Catenuloplanes niger: one gene and its partners. The protein of the gene in region 3 binds, or shares a complex with, the protein of the main gene of each other region. Links are inferred from orthologs where the notes say so. Each region holds a gene or a part of one and is shown on either strand. Other genes may lie near its edges.

Region 1 (3,279 bases), 5.5 Mb from region 3 along the record:
TAGACCGCGCCCAGCATCAGCGCGATGAACAGCGAGGCGTTGTATCCGATGCCGAGGAAGAACGCGACCGGCCAGGCCGCCATCGCCCAGCAGGTCCGCACCGCCACGGCCGGGCTGAACTCGACCTCCGTGAGGCGGTAGAGCAGCGTGTACATGGCGAACATCGCGACCGCGGCGACACCGATCGCGGTGAACTTCGCGCCGCCGGGCAGCAGCATGTCGGCGCCGCGGACCAGCATCGGGTAGAGCGGGAAGAACGCCGGGTCGACCGGATGGGTGCCGTAGCCGTTCTCCGCGAGGCGGGTGAAGACCATCGCGTCGTAGCGCCACCAGCCACCGCGCAACAGGTCCACGAACCCGATCGGGTTGCCGTGCGGCCGGCCGTACTGCGTGAAGAGCGTGACGGTGATCCAGGCCAGGTAGGAGGAGGCCCAGACCGCGCCGCCGATCCGGATGGCGGGCCACCAGGACTGCCCGGGGCCCTCGGGCGCCGTCGGGGCGGCGGGCCGGGCGGCCGGCGGCGTCGCCGTGTCGGATGTGGGAGTGCCGGCCTTCGGAGTGCCGGCCTTCTCGCCGTTCTCGGCCGTGCGCTGGGTGGGTGTCTCTGCGGGCACGGCGGCTGATCATGGAGCCAGTCGGGGCGTACGGCAAGCGGATGTCCGACTCAGGGGCGAAAAGTTCTCAAGAATTAACCTAAGCGGCTCTCGCGTCCCCGGATTTGGCGATGGCGGGACGGCCCGCTACTCTTGGTCGAAGTTTCACCCATAGACCGCTGGTCGCCGCGCCTCCCGGTGCGGCCGAAGGTCCCGTCCGACGGGCGACCCGCGCAGGGCGAGCGCTGGAATTTTGGATCCGCCGCGGTTTCGTGCCGCGCCCGGCCCCGTGCGCTGTCCTGCGCCGGGGCTTTCTCGTTGTTCGGGGCAGACCAGCCGCAAGCAACGAGAAGGGAGGGACATGGCGGACAAGCCGGTTCGGGCCGACAAGGCCACTGCCGTCGCCGAGCTGACGGAGCACTTCCGTAACTCGGGCGCCACCGTGCTCACCGAGTACCGGGGCCTGACGGTCGCGCAGCTGACCAAGCTGCGGCGCTCGCTGGGTCGCGAGACCACCTACGCGGTCGCGAAGAACACGCTCGCGAAGCGGGCTGCGACGGACGCGGGCATCTCGGGCCTCGACACGCTGTTCACCGGTCCTACCGCGCTCGCCTTCGTTTCCGGCGACCCCGTCGAGGCGGCGAAGAGCCTTCGTGAGTTCTCGAAGGCCAACCCCGCGCTCGTCATCAAGGGCGGCGTTTTCGAGGGCAAGGCCATCTCGGCCGCCGAGGTCAACAAGCTCGCCGACCTCGAGTCCCGTGAGGTGCTGCTGGCCAAGCTGGCCGGCGCCATGAAGGCCAACCTCAGCAAGGCTGCTGCGCTCTTCCAGGCGCCGCTGTCCAAGACCGCCCGTACGGTGGCCGCGCTGCAGGACAAGCGTGAGAAGGAGGGCGCGGAGGCCGCCTGAGGCCCTCGCGCTCGGTAAGACCCCAACCAAAGACCTGACCCGCGAGCACGCTCGCGTGTTGCAGAAGCAAGAGGAAGGACCGCCGACATGGCGAAGCTCAGCACCGACGAGCTGCTCGACGCGTTCAAGGAGATGACGCTGATCGAGCTCTCCGAGTTCGTGAAGCAGTTCGAGGAGACCTTCGACGTGACCGCCGCCGCGCCGGTCGCGATCGCCGGCCCGGCCGGCCCGGCCGCCGTTGCCGACGCGCCGGAGGAGAAGGACGAGTTCGACGTCGTCCTCGAGGCCGACGGTGGCAAGAAGATCCAGGTCATCAAGGTCGTGCGCGAGCTGACCGGCCTGGGCCTGAAGGAGGCCAAGGACGTCGTCGAGTCGGCGCCGAAGGCCATCCTCGAGAAGGTCAACAAGGAGACGGCCGACAAGGCCAAGGAGAAGCTCGAGGGCGAAGGCGCCAAGGTCACCCTCAAGTAAGTCCTGCGTTTCCGCGAAGGCGGGTGTCCCGGTCGGGGCACCCGCCTTCGGCGTTCGCGAGTGGCGTGTGTCACTCCCGAACCCCGGTGCCGGCCGTCGGCGCGGCGGTGTCCGGGTGGCCGGCGAGGAAGGCCGCAGGTCGTTCGTACCGCCGCGGGGGGATGCTGTTCGGCATCGTCCGATTGCGGACCGTATTAGGTGATCATTAAACCGTGTGATCCCCCAGGGTTATTGCCGGATTTACGGCTTATGTGGCCCGTTTTGAGCGCTTGTCGTCGATCACCGGGCTCCGACCCGCCTCGCAAGTCTTGACGTGGGCTGTGGGGGCAGGCACGCTAAACGGCAGCAAGACCTTCCGCGCTTGCGACGGCCCCGCCCCGGGTAACACCGGGGACGAACCGACAGAGTCACGCCGCGTTCCGAGCGGCCCGGCGAGCACCGATCAGGTGCGCCCGGCCTGTTCCGCGGCGACCTGTGGTGGGGGGCTGGACAGCGGTTAGCCGTGCGGCTACACTGCTAGTTTGCGCTGCCTTCTCACTACAGCCCTGCCCTGGAATGCTCAGACCGGTCATTCCGCCCATGCGGGGTCAGTTGGGGTGCGCGCATAACGGCCGTTTTGCAGCACCGGTCCTCGGAAGGACGCATCTTGGCAGCTTCCCGCCCTGCGAAGACCAGTCGTACGTCGAGCGCATTCGCTCCCCGCCGAATTTCCTTCGGCAGGATCACTGAGCATCTTGAGGTTCCGAACCTCCTGGCAATCCAGAACGAGTCCTTTGACTGGCTTGTCGGCAACGAAGCTTGGCAGAACCGATCGGCTGACGACCCGAACGCACGTTCGGGCCTTGCGGAGATTCTCGACGAGATCAGTCCCATCGAGGACTTCTCCGGCACCATGTCCCTCTCCTTCTCCGCACCGCGCTTCGACGAGGTCAAGGCCTCGATCGAGGAGTGCAAGGAGAAGGACCTGACCTACTGTGCCCCGCTGTTCGTGACCGCGGAGTTCACCAACAACACCACTGGCGAGATCAAGAGCCAGACGGTGTTCATGGGTGACTTCCCGATGATGACCCCCAAGGGCACGTTCATCATCAACGGCACCGAGCGCGTCGTGGTCAGCCAGCTGGTCCGCTCGCCCGGCGTCTACTTCGACAAGCAGCCGGACAAGACGTCCGACCGCGATCTCTCCAGCGTCAAGGTCATCCCGAGCCGGGGTGCCTGGCTGGAGTTCGACATCGACAAGCGCGACACCGTCGGTGTCCGCATCGACCGCAAGCGCCGGCAGGCCGTCACGGTCCTGCTCAAGGCGAT
Region 2 (3,102 bases), 5.6 Mb from region 3 along the record:
CGAGTCGGCGGACGGCCCGGCGGCGCGCAGCAGCGCGCTGACGGCCGGCGCGGAGGTGAACGTGACCGCGTCGACGAGGCGGCCGGCGATCAGGTCGACGAGGCGGTGCAGCGGCGCCGGATCGGTCGGCGGGCCCCAGCGGTAGACCGGGACCTCGATCACCCGGGCGCCGGCCGCCTCCAGGGCGTCGGAGCACTCGGGCTGCCGGTCGCCGTGCAGCTGCATCGCGATGGTCTTGCCGGCGACGCCGTACTCCTTGAGGTGCTCGACCACCTCCTCGCAGCTCTCCGAGTCGGGCGACCACTGGTCCTGCAGGCCGGCGGCGCGGATCGCACCGCGGGCCTTGGGGCCGCGGGCCACCATGTAGGCGCCGGCCAGCACGGCCCGGAGCGGCTCGCCGAGCCCCCAGCCCTCGGCCGCCTCCAGCCAGCCGCGCATGCCGATGCCCGTGTTCGCCATCACGATGTCCGGTGGGGTGTCCAGGCAGGCGCGGGTGGCGGCGCGAAGCTCGGTGTCGTCGGCGATCGGCACGATCCGGAGTGCGGGCGCGAGCACGATACGGGCGCCGCGCCGCTCCAGCAGGGAAGCCAGTTCGTCCCTGCGCCGGTCGGCGGTGACCCCGATCGTGAAGCCGCTCAGCTCGTCAGACATCTGTGGAGGGGGTCACGGGCGCACTCCCTGAGTAAGCAGTGGGCGAGGAGCCGCGGCGGGTCCGGCCGGTCCACCGACGGGCACGCGACGAACACGCCGTCCTCGGCGTCGACCCGCTCCCACGTCACGCCTGCGCTTATCGACCGTGCCTCCGGCCGGTCCGCACCGCGGCTCCTCTGTGCCGGCGGGGCGGTTCGGCAGAGAACCGCGCTCGCCGGGTGTCGAACCGGGGAACCGGCTCGGCGTCACCGCCAGGTCCGTCCTCAAGCCTGGCGGTGGCTGGGGGCGGCCGGTGCGCGCGCGGCGAACCCGGGGTGATGACACCCCGTCATGCCGCCTGTACGCGATTGCACCCGCCATGTCGGAAGAGTGCCGGGGGGCGGTTTCGCTCGGACGTCTTGATTGTTTTGAGCCTGTTAAGAGCCGCTCACGCTCCCCGATGCCCGTTGGTCAGGGGCCCCGAGCTGCCGTTTTGACCCTGGGTAGGGAGAGCGGGTATCGTTGCCTGCTGTTGTGCGATGGCTAGCGATATGCCGGTCACGTCACCGTCACCAGCCCCTGTGCTTGCACCGATCCGGCCTTGTGTTCGCGCCGATGTCGGACGGGCGCAGAGCTTCTCCGTCCCGCTGCGACGTGGAAAAGAAGGTCGGGGTAATCTGGTGTTTCGCGTGCGTGCTGGATCGACGCCAAGCGCGCGACTTCAGACCGACGACGAGACAAGGTAGACCTGTGCGTACGTACAGCCCGAAGCCGGGTGAAATCGAGCGTCAGTGGCACGTCATCGACGCGTCTGACGTCGTGCTGGGCCGACTGGCCACCCACACCGCGACTCTGCTCCGCGGTAAGCACAAGCCCACTTTCGCGCCGCACGTCGACACGGGTGACTTTGTCGTGATCATCAACGCGGGCAAGGTGGCTCTGACCGGCAACAAGCGGCAGACCAAGGTGGCGTACCGCCACTCCGGTTACCCGGGTGGTCTCAAGCAGATCGGCTACGACGAGCTGCTGACCAAGCGCCCCGAGCGCGCGATCGAGCTCGCGGTCAAGGGCATGCTGCCCCACAACAAGCTCGGCCGTCAGCTGATCAAGAAGCTGAAGGTCTACGCCGGCGCTGAGCACCCGCACGAGGCGCAGAAGCCGGTCCCGTTCGAGATCACGCAGATCGCGCAGTAGTAGCGCAGGCGAGAGAAGAAGCATGACTGACATCGACGAGCAGACGCCTGCCGCTGACGCGCCGGCGACCGACTTCGACACCGACACCACCGTGGCCGTCGCCGAGGCGACCGAGTCCGAGGTCGAGGCCGCTCCGGCGACCGCGACGCTGACTCGCGTCCCGCGCGGCGAGCGCCCGATCCAGACCGTGGGCCGCCGCAAGGAAGCCATCGTCCGGGTCCGCATCGTTCCGGGCACCGGCAAGGTGACCTGCAACGGCCGCGACATCGAGGCGTACTTCCCGAGCAAGGTGCACCAGCAGCTCATCCGTGAGCCGCTGGTGACCACGGAGAAGACCGAGGTCTTCGACGTCATCGCGAACCTGCGCGGCGGCGGCATCACCGGCCAGGCCGGTGCGCTGCGCCTCGCGATCGCCCGTGCCCTCATCGCGAACGACGGCGACGACCGTCCGGCGCTGAAGAAGGCCGGCTTCCTCACCCGGGACGCCCGGGTCAAGGAGAGCAAGAAGTACGGTCTCAAGAAGGCTCGCAAGGCGCCGCAGTACTCGAAGCGCTGACCTTGCCGGTCTGACGCTGACGGCCAGGCAAACCGCCCTCGCGGGTGGTTCGCCTGGCCGTTTGCTGTTGTACGAAGTCTCCCCGCATGTAATACGCGACTGAAAGGTCGCACCACCGCCGTGTCATGGACGAGGATGCGGCGGTCGACGACGTACCACCGAGATCAGGCGAGGGAAGGACGGCAATGGGGCGGCTCTTTGGCACCGACGGCGTGCGAGGCAAGGCCAACGCGGATCTGACGCCGGAGTTGGCGATGTCCGTGGCGGTCGCGGCCGCGCACGTGCTCGCCGAGGCGGACCACAGCCACCCGCCGCTGGCGATCGTGGGCCGTGACCCCCGGGCCAGCGGTGAGATGCTGGAGGCGGCCGTGGTCGCGGGTCTGGCCAGCGCCGGGGCGACCGTGCTGCGCGTGGGCGTGCTGCCCACGCCGGGCGTGGCATACCTGGTGGGCGAGACCAAGGCGGACTTCGGCGTGATGGTCTCCGCCTCGCACAACCCGATGCCGGACAACGGCATCAAGCTCTTCGCGGCCGGTGGGCACAAGCTGCCCGACGACATCGAGGCGAAGATCGAGGCGGCGATCGAGGCGAACAACGGCGGCTGGACCCGTCCGGTCGGTGCCGCGATCGGCCGGGTGCACGACCTGCTGGACGGTGCGGACCACTACGTGAAGCACCTGGTCGCGGCCACGCCGCACTCGCTCGAGGGCATCAAGGTCGTG
Region 3 (3,477 bases):
GCGCGGTTCCGGCGCTGGGGGTCAGCACGCCGGCCAGCACCCGCAGCAGCGTCGTCTTGCCGGCGCCGTTCACGCCGATGATCCCCAGCCGCGTACCGTCCGGGACCTCGAGGTCGACGTCGCGCAGCACGGTGCGGCCGCCCAGGCGGGCGGCGACGCCGGCCAGGCGCAGCGCGGTCACCGGTCGCCACCGAACCGGTACTGGGAGCGGCCCATCAGGAGCAGGAACAGCGGGGCGCCGAGCACACCGGTCACCACGCCCAGCGGGATCTCCTGCGGCCGCACCGCCACCCGGGCGAGCACGTCCACCCACACCAGGAACACCGCGCCCGTCACCGCCGCGACCGGGAGGACGACGCGGTGCCGGGCGCCGACGACCAGCCGGGCCGCGTGCGGCACGATCAGCCCGACGAATCCGACGCCTCCGCTCACCGCCACCAGCACGCCGACCAGCACGGACAGGCCGACGAACAGCGTCGTGCGCAGGCCGGCCACGCCGACCCCGAGTGCCGCAGCGGTCTCCGGCCCGGCGGCGAGCGCGTCCAGCCAGCGGTGGATCGCCAGCATCCCGGCCGCGAGCACGACGACGAGCAGCGCGGGGATCCACAACTTCTCCCAGGTGGCGCCGCCGACGCTGCCCAGCATCCAGAACATCACCGAGTTCGCCGCACGCGCGTCGTCGCTGAGGAAGACCAGCAGCGACGCGATCGCCGACAACCCGGAGGAGAGCACCACGCCGGACAGCACCAGCCGCAACGGGGTCAGGCCACCCTGCGCCGTGGCGATCAGCCAGATCAGCACCGCGGAACCGACCGCGCCCAGCAGCGCGCCGGCCGAGACGGCGTAGATGCCGAAGCCGGCGAGCGCGCCGGTGGTGATGGCGGCCGTCGCGCCGACCGAGGCGCCGGAGCTGATGCCGAGCAGGTACGGGTCGGCCAGCGAGTTGCGGACCAGGGTCTGCATCCCGGCACCGGCGACGGCCAGGCCCGCGCCCACGACCACCGCCATGAGCGCCCGGGGCAGCCGCAGTTCCCAGACGATGACGTCCCAGCGGCCGGGGGCGGCACCGGTGAGCCGGTCGGTGACGGCCGCGACCACGTCGGCCGGCGGGATGCGTTCGGAGCCGAAACCGAGCGAGCCGATCACGCTGAGCACCGTAGCGACGACCAGCACGATCATGAGCGGCCAGAACGGCAGCCGGCGGGGTGGTCTCAGGTCCACAGCGAGGGGGCCTCTCGGGTCTGGAGACCCTGATCGCGAGAGTCCAATCGACAGCGGTGAGCCGACAGGTCTTCGGACTCGGGGTCAGCCGGCGGCACGGCCTTCCCAGGAAGAAGCTCCCCAGTGGCGTTGTCGTGCCGCCGTCGCCCTTACCGCTGCGCGCCAGTCCCGGATTCGCACCGGAGTTCCCTGGCATCCGTCGGGATGCGGTCGACTCGCGCCGGACACTAGCACACGCGGTCCGCCGGCCGGTTCCGGCGACCGGCGGACCGCGACGCCCGTCACCCGCGACGGCTGTTCAGCCGCGACGGCTGTTCACCCGCGACGGCTGTTCAGCCGCGACGGCTGTTCACCCGCGACGGCTGTTCAGCCGCGACGGCTGTTCAGCCGCGACGCACGTCGCCGGGACTGTGTCACCGGGGTGTCGTCAGCCCGTACTTGGCGCGGAACTTCTCCACCCGGCCCGCGGTGTCGAGCAGGCGCTGGCGGCCGGTCCAGAACGGGTGGCTGGCGGCGGAGATCTCGACGTCGAGCACCGGGTAGGTGTTGCCGTCCTCCCATTCGACGGTGCGGTCGCTGGTGGCGGTCGACCGGGTGAGGAAGGAGAAGCCGGCGCTGCGGTCGCGGTAGACGACGTAGTGGTAGGACGGGTGGATTCCGGACTTCATGCGGTGGTTCCTTTCGTGGGTACGCCTACGTGAGCGAGGCGGGGGTGAGCGCCGGCAGCGGGAAGCAGCCGGCGAACGGGTCGTCCCAGCCGCGCCAGCCGTCCGCGCCCTCGGCCAGTTCCGGGTCGGTGAGCAGGCAGGCGGTCAGGTCGCGGTGCAGGTCGGCGGCGTCGGTGTCGATCCCGACGAAGGCCAGCCGGGTGTGCCGGTCGCCGTAGTACGGGTCCCAGTCCAGGTCGGCGGCGAGCCGGCGCCGGTCGCCGGCGTGCGCCAGGTGGGCCGGGGGCAGCGCGTCGAGCCAGTGGCCGAGCGCGTGGAGCGACACCGCGCAGCCGGCCGACTCCCAGGCCAGCACCGTGTCCGGCTGACTGGCGATCCAGCAGACGCCGCGGGCCCGTACCGTCTCGCGGGTCACGGTTTCCAGCAGCGCGTGCAGGCGCGCGGGATGGAACGGCCGGCGCGCCCGGAACAGCAGCGACACCACGCCGCAGTCCGGCATCGGCTCGTCCACGCCGACCGGGTATCCCTCCAGGCTGCGGATCAGCGGGTCCGGGATGCCGGGCTCATGCCGCGCCGTTGACGTTGACGTTGACGTTGACGGGAACGTGGCCGGGCCGGCGGGTACGTGCAGGTGTGTCGCCCAGGGCACCAGCCGGTGCAGCAGGATCTGCAGCCGGGCCGTCTCGAGCCCGCCGCCGGGCGCCTCCCCGTGCAGGACGACCGTGTCCGCGTACTCGAGCTGATGGCAGACCACCTCGGCGACGGACCGCCGGTCGTCGTCGGCGGCGTGCAGGCCGCGGTCGGTGAGGTCGTCGGTGCCGTCGAGGTCGTCGAGCAGGTGCGCGGCGTCGGCGACGGTGACGTAGGCGCCGATCCGCAGGTGCCGGTGCGCGGCGTGGTGGTGGGCGTAGGCCTCGGCGAACATCCGCGGCTCGATCGCCTCGGGCAGCACCAGGACCAGATCACGACCGTCGTGGGTACGGGCGAGCCGCTCCAGCAGCGGCAACAGTTCCTCCCGCAGGGTGCAGAACACGCAGCCGTGCACCAGCGTGACCGGCTCGTCCTCCAGGACCGCGGTCGCGGTGGTCACCCGGCGGCGCAGGACCCCGTCCCGGATCCCGGACAGGTCGTGGCTGACCAGCAGCGCGCCCGCCGCCCCGGCCGGCACCGCGCGCGCGACCGCGAGCGTGGCGTCCGGCCGGAAGCCGCAGACCACGGTGAGCGTGGCCCGGGCGTGGCGGTGCCGGGTGTCGGCGTGCGCGGTACGGCGCTTCGGGACGGCCATCGTCGGCTCCTTTCACAGAGCCTAGACGATAACGGTTCCCGTTTTCATTTGTACAGCCGCCGCGCGGTCCACCGACGCGCCACCGCCGACGCGGGAACGGCGCGGTGGGGCCGTCACCGTCCGCGACCTGGGCCGGCGTATTCGCGTCGACGATCCGGCCACCGGCCCGGCCGGCACCGGGCCTCACGCGGGCTGAACGCGCAGACCGGGACGGATGCGGCATACTGCCAGGACGGCATGCCCGGCACGTGCGCGAACCCCTGTCGAAGCTGGCCGCGACTCGTATCCGAACGAGCCGGCGAC

The links.
Region 1: J2S44_RS40145 (region 3) and rplL share a complex: the UniProt entries of both Escherichia coli proteins name them as parts of the 50S ribosomal subunit. The link is inferred for Catenuloplanes niger from one-to-one orthologs.
Region 2: J2S44_RS40145 (region 3) and rplM share a complex: the UniProt entries of both Escherichia coli proteins name them as parts of the 50S ribosomal subunit. The link is inferred for Catenuloplanes niger from one-to-one orthologs.

What each region holds. Positions count from the first base shown.
Region 1 is NZ_JAVDYC010000001.1:3,618,988-3,622,266, reverse strand. What follows is about bases 338-3,279. They hold rplL (50S ribosomal protein L7/L12), read left to right. Parts: upstream 338-1,587; coding sequence 1,588-1,971; downstream 1,972-3,279. Other genes in these bases: rpoB (DNA-directed RNA polymerase subunit beta), read left to right, coding at 2,618-3,279; rplJ (50S ribosomal protein L10), read left to right, coding at 955-1,500; J2S44_RS15755 (mannosyltransferase family protein), read right to left, coding at 338-614. Also shown: more of J2S44_RS15755, read right to left, coding at 1-337. UniProt on the Escherichia coli protein: The binding site for several of the GTPase factors involved in protein synthesis (IF-2, EF-Tu, EF-G and RF3). Is thus essential for accurate translation.
Region 2 is NZ_JAVDYC010000001.1:3,551,071-3,554,172, reverse strand. What follows is about bases 338-3,102. They hold rplM (50S ribosomal protein L13), read left to right. Parts: upstream 338-1,380; coding sequence 1,381-1,824; downstream 1,825-3,102. Other genes in these bases: glmM (phosphoglucosamine mutase), read left to right, coding at 2,566-3,102; rpsI (30S ribosomal protein S9), read left to right, coding at 1,847-2,380; J2S44_RS15420 (uroporphyrinogen-III synthase), read right to left, coding at 338-651. Outside these bases: more of J2S44_RS15420, read right to left, coding at 1-337. UniProt on the Escherichia coli protein: This protein is one of the early assembly proteins of the 50S ribosomal subunit, although it is not seen to bind rRNA by itself. It is important during the early stages of 50S assembly.
Region 3 is NZ_JAVDYC010000001.1:9,146,083-9,149,559, forward strand. The notes cover bases 263-3,063. They hold J2S44_RS40145 (type B 50S ribosomal protein L31), read right to left. Parts: upstream 1,890-3,063; coding sequence 1,635-1,889; downstream 263-1,634. Other genes in these bases: J2S44_RS40140 (FecCD family ABC transporter permease), read right to left, coding at 263-1,179; J2S44_RS40150 (GTP-binding protein), read right to left, coding at 1,915-3,063. Outside these bases: J2S44_RS40135 (ABC transporter ATP-binding protein), read right to left, coding at 1-181; more of J2S44_RS40140, read right to left, coding at 178-262; more of J2S44_RS40150, read right to left, coding at 3,064-3,174.